3 regions of the Pseudomonas rustica genome follow, and region 1 is predicted to be linked to each of the others. Evidence: predicted binding sites of a transcription regulator. Region 1 holds the regulator's gene; each other region holds the start of a gene.
What was found. Region 1 encodes FliA, which starts transcription of late flagellar genes. Its sites were predicted from a motif close to CTAAAGTTTNNNNNNNNNNNGCCGNTAA; they were not measured.
Positions count from the first base shown of each region.

Region 1 (4,192 bases):
CCGCGAAAAATTGCATTGAGCAGATCCGCGTCATCCGGTCGGCTTTCCAGCTCGACCAGTTGCTCGGACAGTTGCTCAAGAATCTCGCCGGCCTCAACCAGGAAATCCTGAAGGATCTCTTCATCGGCGCCGAAGCTCATTAATGGGGTGCTCCTAACAGGTCTAAAAACCTAAACTCAAAATCCAAGGCTGGATAACAAATCGTCCACATCGTCCTGACCGGACACAACGTCTTCTCGTTTATCGGCATGAATCTGCGGACCTTCACCCTGCGAGAGATGTTTTTGTGGATCTTTTTCTGCAAGCATCGCGGCGCGGTCATGTTCGATGCCCGCAAAGCGGTCCACCTGACTGGCCATGAGTACGAGTTTGAGCAAATTGCTTTCGACTTCGGTGACCAGTTGGGTCACGCGTTTGATCACCTGACCGGTGAGGTCCTGGTAATCCTGGGCCAGCAAAATGTCGTTGAGATTGCTCGACACCGCACGGTTGCCCGTGTGGCTGCGTGACAGAAAACCGTCGACCCGGCGCGCCAGTTCGCGGAACTCTTCAGCCCCGACTTCGCGGCGCATGAAACGGCCCCAATCCGTGCTCAGAGCCTGGGCTTCTTCAGCCAGACCATTGACCACCGGCGTGGCGCTTTCCACCAGATCCATGGTGCGGTTGGCCGCAGCTTCCGTCAGCTTGACCACATAGCCCAGACGTTCGGTGGCGTCGGTGATTTGCGACACTTCCTCGGCCTGCGGCATGTGCGGATCGATCTGGAAATTGACGATCGCACTGTGCAGTTCGCGTGTGAGCTTGCCCACTTCCTGATACAGGCCGCGGTCACGGGTCTGATTGAGCTCATGGATCAGTTGCACAGCGTCGCCGAACTTGCCTTTTTCAAGGCTCTCGACCAGTTCGACCGCGTGTTTTTTCAGGGTCGATTCGAAATCGCCCTGTGAAAATTCTTTATGCTCCATAGCTCCCCCGCGCGTTCATCAGCCGATGCGTTCGAAAATCTTCTCGATTTTGTCTTTCAGCGCCTGAGCCGTGAAAGGTTTGACGACGTAGCCGTTCACACCGGCCTGAGCGGCTTCGATGATCTGCTCGCGCTTGGCTTCAGCAGTCACCATCAATACCGGCAGGTGCTTGAGCTTTTCATCGGCACGCACGTGACGCAGCAGGTCGATACCGGTCATGCCCGGCATGTTCCAGTCCGTTACCAGAAAGTCGATGCTTCCGCTGTTGAGCACTGGAATGGCAGTGGTGCCATCGTCAGCCTCGACGGTGTTGGTGAACCCAAGATCACGCAGCAGGTTCTTGATGATCCGCCGCATCGTTGAGAAGTCATCAACGATGAGGATTTTCATGTCTTTGTTCAATTCGACCTCCAAGCAGTCTTAAACGCGCCCAGCACCTGGACGCGCCACTTCAATCAATCGGCGCAGCACTCGAAGACTGTCTGGAGCACAACAGAGCAAGACCGGTGCCGTTCATCACCGCACCAGCCTCGTTCGCAGTGTCCCCACACTGCCTTCAGCGCGCTCGCCACTCCCCCAAACGCCCCCGCAAACGGGCCGCGCACTGGCTGTGTAACTGGCTGACCCGCGATTCACTGACGCCAAGGACTTCACCGATTTCCTTGAGGTTCAGCTCTTCGTCGTAGTACAGCGCCAACACCAGTCGCTCACGCTCCGGCAAATTGGCAATCGCGTCCGCCAGCGCCGCCTGGAAGCGTTCATCTTCCAGATCGCGTGACGGCTCAAGATGAGCACTCGCGCCATCCTCGTGCAGCCCTTCGTGTTCGCCGTCCTGCAACAGATCGTCGAAACTGAACAGGCGACTGCCCAAGGTGTCATTCAAAATCCCGTAGTAATCGTCGAGACTCAATTGGAGTTCGGCCGCAACTTCGTGATCTTTAGCATCACGGCCGGTTTTAGCTTCAATTGAGCGAATTGCGTCGCTGACCATCCGGGTATTGCGGTGAACCGAGCGTGGCGCCCAATCCCCTTTGCGCACTTCGTCGAGCATCGCGCCGCGGATTCGAATGCCCGCGTACGTTTCGAAACTGGCGCCTTTGCTGGCGTCGTATTTGGTCGAGACTTCAAGCAGGCCGATCATCCCGGCCTGGATCAGGTCTTCAACCTGCACACTTGCCGGCAACCGCGCCAGCAAGTGATAGGCAATGCGTTTGACCAGCGGCGCGTAACGCTCGATCAGTTCGTACTGAGCGTCGCGTGCCGACTTCTTGTAGTAATTCATACCGCTAGCGGTCATAGCACGGGCCCTGCCGTTTGCTGCACGAGGCGCTCGACAAAAAACTCAAGGTGGCCGCGCGGGTTGGCGGGCAGCGGCCAGGTGTCGACCTTTTGCGCGATGGCCTTGAACGCCAGCGCGCACTTGGAACGCGGGAAGGCTTCATAGACAGCGCGCTGCTTCTGCACCGCTTTGCGCACGCTTTCGTCGTAAGGGACGGCGCCGACGTATTGTAAGGCGACGTCGAGGAAGCGATCCGTGACCTTGGTCAACTTGGCGAACAGGTTGCGACCTTCTTGCGGGCTCTGCGCCATGTTGGCGAGGACGCGGAAGCGGTTCATGCCGTAATCGCGGTTGAGCAGTTTGATCAGTGCGTAAGCGTCAGTGATCGAGGTCGGCTCATCGCAGACCACCAGCAACACTTCCTGCGCTGCGCGAACGAAACTGACTACCGAGTCACCAATACCTGCAGCGGTGTCGATCACCAGAACGTCGAGATTGTCGCCGATGTCACTGAAGGCCTGAATCAGGCCGGCGTGTTGCGCCGGGCTCAGATGAACCATGCTCTGCGTGCCGGACGCGGCCGGTACGATGCGGATCCCGCCGGGACCCTGCAACAGTACGTCGCGCAGCTCACAGCGGCCTTCAATGACATCGGCCAGAGTGCGTTTGGGTGTCAGGCCCAGCAGAACGTCGACGTTCGCCAGTCCCAGATCGGCGTCCAGCAGCATGACCCGACGGCCAAGCTCTGCCAGCGCCAGAGACAAGTTCACTGACACGTTAGTTTTGCCGACGCCACCTTTGCCGCCGGTCACCGCGATCACCTGTACGGGATGCATGCTGCCCATGTTATTTCTTTACCTTGTCTTGCATAGACGGAGGCCACATTACTGGCTGCGCGTTCACAAACGGAACAATGCATGGCAGACCATCGATGTAGGTACAAAAACTGTTCATGAATACCTCAGCCTACCTGCTTGGTGGGGCTGTGGTAGATATCAGCGAACATGTCAGCCATGGCTTCTTCGCTGGGTTCTTCCTGCATTTGCACGCTGACGGCGCGGCTGACCAGTTGATGACGACGCGGCAGATGCAAATCATCCGGAATCCGTGGGCCATCGGTCAGGTACGCGACCGGCAATTCATGACTGATCGCCAGGCTTAACACTTCGCCAAGGCTGGCCGTTTCATCCAGTTTAGTCAGGATGCACCCGGCGAGCCCGCAACGCTTGTAACTGTGATAAGCGGCGGTTAGAACCTGTTTCTGGCTGGTGGTTGCCAAGACCAGATAATTTTTTGAACGGATGCCACGCCCGGCGAGGCTTTCGAGCTGCATGCGCAGGGCCGGATCGCTGGCTTGCAGGCCGGCGGTATCGATCAGCACCACGCGTTTGCGCAGCAATGGATCCAGCGCCTGCACCAGCGACTGGCCCGGATCAACGTGGGTCACCGGCACATTGAGAATGCGGCCCAGGGTCTTCAGTTGTTCCTGCGCGCCGATGCGGAAGCTGTCCATGCTCACCAGCGCAACATTCTGCGCGCCGTATTTCAGCACATAACGTGCGGCCAGTTTCGCCAGCGTGGTGGTCTTGCCCATGCCGGCAGGGCCGACCATGGCGATCACACCGCCCTCTTCCAGCGGCTCGACTTCCGGCACGGCAATCATTCGCGCCAGATGCGCGAGCAGCATGCGCCAGGCCTGACGCGGCTCTTCGATATCGCTGATCATCGACAGCAGATCACGCGACAGCGGGCCAGACAGACCGATGCGTTGCAGACGGCGATACAGATTGGCTTGCGCCGGACGGCTGCCCTGCAGTTGATTCCAGGCCAGTGTGCCGAGCTGCACTTCCATCAGCTCGCGCAGGCTGTTCAATTCAAAACGCATCGAATCCAGGGCGCGTGGATCGACGCCGCCGGAGGACTGCGCCGGTGCCGGGGCTGGACGCGC
Region 1 covers NZ_CP188200.1:3,829,308-3,833,499, forward strand. Annotated here, with positions in the region: gene ACP3TY_RS17330 (chemotaxis protein CheA) at 1-140, opposite strand, end outside; gene ACP3TY_RS17335 (protein phosphatase CheZ) at 177-965, opposite strand; gene ACP3TY_RS17340 (chemotaxis response regulator CheY) at 984-1,355, opposite strand; gene fliA (RNA polymerase sigma factor FliA) at 1,522-2,262, opposite strand; gene fleN (flagellar synthesis regulator FleN) at 2,259-3,089, opposite strand; gene flhF (flagellar biosynthesis protein FlhF) at 3,206-4,192, opposite strand, start outside.

Region 2 (4,192 bases), 1.5 Mb from region 1:
GCAGCGCTCGCACCAGTTGGTGGTGAGCAAATTGCCCAAGAAAACCCAGATCGGCCTACTGCTGTGACCCCAACCCCCTGTAGGAGCTGCCGAAGGCTGCGATCTTTTGATTTTGATGTTTAAAAAGAAAAATCAAAAGATCGCAGCCTTCGGCAGCTCCTACAGGGGGAGTCGGTATTTGTTTAGAACAGGGCCAGCAGGTTCGAGCCGAGGAATATCTGGTCGATCCAGAACACTTGATGCAGCGCAACGATCATCCAGAACAGCACCTGAAACGACACCTTGCGCGTCTTGTGCCGAAACACTTGCTGGGCGATCAACGCACCCGGCCAGCCGCCGGCCAGTTCCACCGCGTGAAGGATGTTCTCCGGCGTGCGCCAGGCATCGGCGCGCGCCTTGCGTTTATCTGCCCAGTACAGAAAGAACGCCAGCACGCTAACGATGCCGTATGCCGCCAAAGGCACCAGCGAGATCCCGCGCATCCACATCGACAGCGAGCCGAACAACGGCAACGCGAGAACGATCAGCAGCACCACCAGTTTCAATTTCAGATGCTGAATGTTGCCGCCCGAAGGTCGCCCTTCCGGCCGGCGTGCGCGGGAATCACTCATGGCTTGGCTGCCGACCAGTCCACCCAGCCAAACTGCCAGGTCGCCAGAATCACCAGACCGAAGACGATCCGGTACCAGGCGAACGCCGCGTAGCTGTGGCTGGCGATGAACTTGAGCAAGCCTTTCACCGCGATCATGGCGAAGATGAAGGCGGTGACAAAACCAATGGCGAATACTGGAAAGTCCGCCGGCACAAACAAGTGGCGGTACTTGAAGCCCGAGTAAACCGCTGCACCGACCATGGTTGGCATGGCGAGGAAGAACGAGAACTCGGTTGCGGTTTTGCGCGACAGACCGAAGAGCAAACCACCGATGATCGTCGAGCCGGAGCGCGAAGTCCCTGGAATCATTGCCAGACATTGGGCGAAACCGATTTTCAAGGCGTCCGTCCAGCGAATCTCATCGACCGTTTCGGCATGCACTTCATGCTGACGCTTTTCCGCCCACAACATGATGATGCCGCCAATGACCAGAGCCGCCGCAACGGTGATCGGGTTGAACAGGTACTCATGGATCAGGTCGGCAAAAATCACCCCCAATACCACTGCCGGCAAGAAAGCGATCAGCAGATTAGCGGTAAAACGCCGCGCGCTCGGCTGGGTCGGTAAACCGATGACCACGTCGAGAATCTTGCGGCGAAACTCCCAGACCACCGCGAGGATCGCGCCGAGCTGGATGATGATATTGAACGCCATGGCCCGTTCGCCGCCGAAGTTGAGCAAGTCGGCAACGATGATCTGGTGTCCGGTACTGGAAATGGGCAAAAACTCCGTGAGCCCCTCTACAACTCCAAGTATCAGTGCCTGCAAGGCGGTCCAAAGATCCATCAATCCCCCAAAGAGCGATGCACGACGGCATGCCCCGATAGTATTTTTCTTACGTTCACTGCGATCAGCGTAGCTGTTTATGGCTGTACCGATTCCGCGCGCACAGGATCCACACGAAATGGTCAAAATTCCGTGAAATATCAACTTGGATTCAGGTTTTTACGCGCGGGGCCGAAATCCTATCAGACAAGCCGTAAAAGCGCTGCCGCGTTATACGACTTGGGTCGCGTAGGCCGCATCACCGAATCGTGGTTGGATGCTGGCGATGGTTTATGACAATAAAAAGAACCCGGAGTGACAGCGTTATGAACAGCTTGCGCAGTGTGTCGATCAGCCGACGCTTGTGGCTCATCTTGGTGGTAGCGGTGGTCATGTTGTTGACCTTGGGCGCCTTGATGCTCAAGCAGATCCACGCCGACCTCTATCACGCCAAAGCCCAGAAAACCCAGCATGTGGTGCAAACCGCCAGCGGTCTGCTGACCTATTACCACGACCTGGAAACCGCCGGCACCCTGAGCAAAGAGGCCGCGCAGAAGCAGGCGCTGACTGCGATCCGCGGCCTGCGCTATGACCAGAACGACTATTTCTGGATAAACGACCTCACGCCCGTGATGGTCATGCACCCGACCAACCCCAAACTTGAAGGCCAGAACCTCTCGGCAATCCGCGATCCGGACGGTTTTGCGGTGTTTAACGAGATGGTCGCCATCGCCAAAGCCAAGGGCGCCGGCATGGTGGATTACCGTTGGCCAAAACCCGGTGCCAGCGAACCTGTGGCCAAGACGTCCTACGTCAAACTGTTCGAGCCGTGGGGCTGGGTACTTGGCTCCGGCGTGTATATCGACGATGTGCAGGCCGAATTTCAGGGCCAGGTGATCAAAGCCTCGGCGATTGGTCTGGCGATTGCCGTGATCATGGCGCTGCTGGTGATTCTGATCGCGCGCAGCATCGTTCGGCCGTTGCAGGAAACCGTGAACGCCATGGCCAACATCGCCAGCGGCGAAAGCGACCTGACTCGCAGTCTCGATACCCACGGTCAGGACGAAGTCACTGAGTTGGCGCACCACTTCAACGCCTTCACGGCCAAGCTGCGTAGGGTGATCGGCGACTTGCAGGTCTCGGCCAGTGCGCTGGGGGTGTCGTCCAGCGAACTGGGCAACGATGCCTCGCAGGCGCAGCAACGCAGTCAGCAGCAATCGCAGCAAATGGAGTTGGTGGCCACCGCGATCAACGAGGTGACCTACGGCGTGCAGGACGTGGCGAAAAACGCCGAGCACGCGGCCGCCGAAATGCGCGACGCCGAAGCGCAGGCACAACAGGGACAGATCAATATCGATGGCAGCTTGCAGCAAATCGACAAACTGTCGGGGACGATTGATCAGGCGGTTGAAGTGATTCGCACATTGGCTGCTGAGAGCACGCAGATTGGCAGTGTGCTGGAAGTGATTCGTTCGATTGCCGAGCAGACCAATCTACTCGCGCTCAACGCTGCTATCGAAGCGGCGCGTGCTGGTGAACAGGGTCGCGGTTTTGCGGTGGTGGCGGATGAGGTTCGATTGCTCGCGCAACGGACGCAGAAGTCGACGGCGGAAATTCAGACGATGATTGAGCGTTTGCAAAATCATTCCGAAGCGGCCGTGAAGGTGATTGGCGACAGCAGCAAGGCTTCGCAGCTGACCATTGAGCAAGCAGGACTGGCCGGGGCCAGTTTGAGTGCGATTGGCCAGGCACTGCGCAATCTGAATGGCTTGAACGCTTCGATTGCCAGCGCCACGCTGCAACAGGCGCATGTGGTTGAGGACATTAACCAGAACGTGACGCAAGCGGCCGGGCTGTCGCACAGCACGGCGTTGGCGGCGGAACAGTCGAGTGTGGCCAGCATAAGGCTTGCGCAACTCAGCGAACAGCTGAACGGCTTGCTGCGCCAATTCCGTGTCTAACCCCCCAATTGCCTGTGGAACACTAATCCTGTGGTGAGGGAATTTATCCCCGATCGGCGGCGTAGCCGTCGTAAAACCAGCCAGCGCGTTCTAACTGCCAGAACGCGTTGGCTGGTTTTGGGAGCGCTGCGCACTCCATCGGGGATAAATCCCCTCGCCACAGGGAAATTTGTTGCCAACAGTGCGTGTGCGGTAGCTAACGCCCCTTAGCCGTCTCTGGGTACAATCCGCCCCCCTTCAACTCCCCCAAGGAAGACTCATGTCCGGGCTCGAACTGTTTGCCGCCGCTCTCGGTGTGATTGCCGTGTGGCTGACGGTTAAACAGAATCCGCTGTGCTGGCCGATCGGGCTGGTCATGGTGTTGCTCTACAGCTGGATCTTCTTTGAGGTGAAGCTGTATTCGGACATGTTGCTGCAAGTGATCTACGCCGCCCTGCAAATCTACGGCTGGTGGCAGTGGACGCGGGCCGGGACGATGCATGACGGTCGGCAGGTCACCCGCCTCGATCAGCGTTCGATTCTGTTGGGGCTGGGTGTCGGCGCGGTTGGCAGTTTGTTCCTGGGCGCGGCGATGGCGCACTGGACGGATGCCGCGCAACCTTGGCTGGACGCAGCGCTCACCGGTTTTAGCCTGGTCGCACAGTTGTGGATGGCGCAGAAACGTCTGCAATGCTGGGCGTTGTGGTTTGTGCTCGACGTGATTTTTGTCGGCCTGTTCATCTATAAAGGCCTGTACCTCACCGCTGCGCTGTACGCCTTGTTCACCCTGATCGCGGTGCAAGGCTGGCGTGAATGGCGAGCTGATCCGGCGTTG
Region 2 covers NZ_CP188200.1:2,314,166-2,318,357, reverse strand. Annotated here, with positions in the region: gene ACP3TY_RS10780 (MmcQ/YjbR family DNA-binding protein) at 1-67, shown strand, start outside; gene ACP3TY_RS10775 (DUF1294 domain-containing protein) at 183-611, opposite strand; gene ACP3TY_RS10770 (undecaprenyl-diphosphate phosphatase) at 608-1,438, opposite strand; gene ACP3TY_RS10765 (methyl-accepting chemotaxis protein) at 1,744-3,378, shown strand; gene pnuC (nicotinamide riboside transporter PnuC) at 3,638-4,192, shown strand, end outside.
Region 2: the regulator FliA is predicted to act here: its motif matches at 1,589-1,616, upstream of ACP3TY_RS10765 (methyl-accepting chemotaxis protein).

Region 3 (4,192 bases), 1.2 Mb from region 1:
TCATGATCACCCGGCCATTGTTGACCAATGAACGCAGGAACAAATGCTCGCCGCGAAACAGCGTGCACAGGCCCGGCGGCAGCAGCGCGGAAAATTGTGCATTGTTGTCCGGGTTGATCCGCACCTGCGCCTGTTGCGCGAGCAAACGTTGCAGCACGCTGCTCTGGCTGACGACAAAATTCAGCGCCGCCGCTTCTTTCGGCAGGCCGGAGGTTTGATTCACGCGCAGATTGGATTGCGTGCGGTCAGCCATCAGGATCATCACCCGACGCATGCCGCTGGCCACCAGCGCATCGCGGGCGGCGACGGTCAGGCTCATGGCATTGGTGAAACGGCTCGGCTCGGCTAGCAGTTCGGCGCATTGCTTGCGCCACTGGCTCAAATCTTCAGAGGTCGGCGCGGCGGCGGGCAGCATGCCGGCGGGTAAACGACGAATGCCCCACGGCCACAGCAGGGAAACCGCCGGGTGCCACAAATCAGGCATCGCATGTTGCCGGGCACTGTTCGCGGCTTGTTGGTGCAACTGTTGCTGCACCTCGTCCATGGAAATCTGCAGGTAAAGGCTGGTCAGGTACTGCCAGCGTTCACTGTGCGGACTGTCCCAGGCCTGTTGCGCCGACAGCGCCAGACCGTTGGCCAGCAGCACGGTGTTGGCCGGTTGATTGAGCCAGCGGCGCAGGGTCGGGTCATCGTCGAGGCGATTTTGCTGGCGCAGCGGGTGTTCGCTGTCGCGGGCGATGCGCAGCACTTTGACCAGTTCACGCTGTTCGCTGAGCAGCAATTTATAGCCTTGCTGCACCCAGATCGGCAGGTGCCAGACCGCAACCAGCGCTTCCGCGATCCGCAGCAGGCGCACGCCGAACAATTGCTTTTCGACGGTGCGCGCCGACTCGCCCTTGTGGATAACCCGCAGCTCCCACTCTTCGAGCAACTGTGGATAAGTCAGCGCCAGTGGCCACAGCGGCGACAGAAACAACAGGCTGCCCCAATGAATGTCCTGCCACAGCCGCGCCAGGCGACTGGCGAAAAAACCGTTGGCCTGTTGCGTCGCGTGCTGGCTGATCATCTGCAATTGGCGCAGGGCCTTGGGGATTTGCATCTGCGGTTCGGCTGGCAGGCGCGCGAGCAGTTCTTCGGTGCGGGCGAGGCCGAGACGGTTGATCGCCACTTCCAGATTTTCCGCCGGCGTGCCCATGTTGCCGTGGGTGTGACGATTGGCCTCACGGATGATGCTCAAGGCCAGCGCCGGGCTGTCCTGCATCAAATCGGCGATGTCGCGCAGCGAACTGCGGTTGTCACGGATCGCGCGACAGACCTTGTCATGCGCCTCTTGCGGCACCGGCAGGCGAACGCTGTCGAGCAGCTTGACCCAGCCTTCGAGGGTGGTCGGTTTTGCGTGTGGGACGTTCGTTTCATTAGCCATGTCTGGACGGGATCTTCATCTGCTTTAGACGCGCCCGGCATGGGCTAAATTGGCTTTTCGCCTGAACTGGCTATAGTCTGGCGCAGTTTTGCCGATAAGTAGAAGAAGAGATTTTTTAACTTCCGAATATGACCTTGAACCCGACTTAAATAAGTACTTTCTACCTATGGCTAAAATTATCGGCATCATCGTCGTATTCGCGAGCGTGCTCGGCGGATACGTGCTTTCCCACGGCAAAATTGCCGCCCTGATCCAGCCTTTCGAGGTGTTGATTATCGGTGGCGCGGCACTCGGTGCGTTCCTGCAGGCCAACCCCGGCTACATGACGATGCACGTGCTCAAGAAATCCCTGAGCATGTTCAGTTCGCGCTTCACCCACACGTTCTATCTGGAAGTGCTGGGTCTGATCTACGAGATCCTCAACAAGAGCCGCCGCGAAGGCATGATGGCCATCGAGGGCGACATCGAAGATGCCGCCGCGAGCCCGATCTTCGCCAAGTACCCGGCCGTGCTCAAAGACGAACGCATGACCGCGTTCATCTGCGATTACCTGCGGATCATGTCGTCCGGCAACATGGCCCCGCACGAGCTGGAAGGCTTGTTCGACATGGAGCTGTACAGCCTTAAAGAAGACCTCGAACACCCATCCCACGCGGTGAACGGCATCGCCGACGCCATGCCGGGTTTCGGTATCGTTGCGGCGGTACTCGGTATCGTGGTGACCATGGCTTCGCTGGGTGAAGGCGATCAGAAATCCATCGGTCTGCACGTCGGTGCGGCACTGGTGGGTACCTTCTTCGGTATTCTCGCGGCGTACGGTTTCTTCGGCCCGCTGGCGCATTCGCTGGCCCACGACGCCAAGGAAGAGCTGAACGTTTACGAAGCCATCAAGGCATCGCTGGTGGCTTCGGCTTCTGGCATGCCGCCATCGCTGGCAGTCGAGTTCGGGCGCAAGGTTCTGTACCCGGCGCACCGTCCAAGCTTCGCCGAGCTGGAACAAGCGGTTCGCGGTCGCTAAGTCATGGAAAATAATCAGCCGATTATCATCAAGCGCGTCAAGCGCATAGCCGGTGGGCATCACGGCGGGGCGTGGAAAATCGCCTTCGCCGACTTTGCGACGGCGATGATGGCGTTCTTCCTCGTGCTGTGGCTGTTGTCCACCGCCACGCCTGAGCAGAAGATCGCCATCGCCGGTTATTTCAAAGACCCGGTCGGCTTCTCCGAAAGCGGCACGCCGTACATCATCGACTTGGGCGGCACGCCGACCCTGGCGCCGGAAAATACCCTCAACCCTGAGGTGAAATCCCAGCCGCAACCAGACAAGGTTACCGTCGACACCGAACAGGTCGAAGGCATGGCCGAGCAGGTCGAGAAAGAACGTCTGGAACTGCTCCTGCAAGAACTGCAGAACAAGGTCGACGAGAACCCGCAGCTGCAGAAATTCAAGGATCAGATCCTCTTCGAGATCACCCCGAACGGCTTGCGTATCCAGATCATGGACGCCGAAAACCGGCCGATGTTCGACTCAGGCTCTGCACGCCTGAAGCCGTACTTCGAAGACATCTTGCTGGCGATGGCCGATACCATCAAAGCGGTGCCGAACAAGATCAGCATCAGCGGCCACACCGACGCCAAGCCGTACACTGGCACCGGCGATTTCGGAAACTGGGAGCTGTCGGCCAACCGCGCCAACGCTGCACGTCGTGCACTGGTGGCGGGTAGCTATCCGGATGCGCAAGTGGCGCGAGTGGTCGGTTATGCCTCGTCGGCGTTGTTCGACCGGGAAAATCCGTTCAACCCGGTCAACCGCCGCATCGACATCGTCGTCCTGACCAAAAAGGCCCAGGAAGCGATCGAGGGTGCGCAAGGTGCGGACGCAGCGAAACCAGTCGATGAAAGCCACAACGGCGCCACCCCGGCAGCGCCGGTTGATCCGAATGCTCTGCCGGCGGATCAGCAACCGGTGCCGCCGCATGAGTTGCGTGAACGGCTGAACTTGTTTGATGACGCCGCGCCGAAACCGGCGGAACCGGGGAGTGCGGCGCCAGCGCCGGCTCCTGCGCCGAAGCAGTAAGAGACGAAAAAGCCGACAGAGATGTCGGCTTTTTTGTGGTTGTCGGTTTCATTTTGCAGATCATTTTCTTAACGCCACGAAAATGATTGAGAGGCGGTCAGTGAGATCTCAAAACCCCCGCCGAATCCTGCCCTTCAACTGATCATGAAACTGCTCAGCATTCCTCTTGTAAGTCCCCTTCATCGACTCACTCATCGAATCCAGCATCACCGAACGCTTGTTCGTCACTTCCTCACGATAAGCATCAATAAAGAAATCCAGATCTTTATCCGTACTCAATTTCGGCCATTTATCCAGATACAGCGGCAGCTCCGCCGGCCCGGTCTTGAACGAGCAGATCCGCCGGTTGCTGATGGTCGCCTCACCAATCTCGAACGGCACCCACCACGACGAAGCCGTCCGCTCCGAGACCACTGCCAGCAAGTGCGTGCACTCGGTGATGTTGCGGGTGATGACGCCGGTGATGTCGTCGGTGGTCTGTGATTCCGGATCGAGCACATCCAGATAAGTCTTGATGTTCGCCTGTTTCAGGCGACTGTTGATCGCCATGGCCTGCATACGATCCATGTGGCGGTAGCTGATAAACACAGGCATCAGAAGTGTCCTTTGATTGCGAGTTCGCGGTAGTAGGCGCCGAGCGCGGTGAGGCGGCAGCCGGTGGAGTGGAGGGCGGCGTAGTACATGTGCTCGGCGTC
Region 3 covers NZ_CP188200.1:5,004,624-5,008,815, reverse strand. Annotated here, with positions in the region: gene ACP3TY_RS22845 (HDOD domain-containing protein) at 1-1,423, opposite strand, end outside; gene motA (flagellar motor stator protein MotA) at 1,590-2,441, shown strand; gene motB (flagellar motor protein MotB) at 2,445-3,497, shown strand; gene ACP3TY_RS22830 (toll/interleukin-1 receptor domain-containing protein) at 3,606-4,091, opposite strand; gene ACP3TY_RS22825 (caspase family protein) at 4,091-4,192, opposite strand, start outside.
Region 3: the regulator FliA is predicted to act here: its motif matches at 1,494-1,521, upstream of motA (flagellar motor stator protein MotA).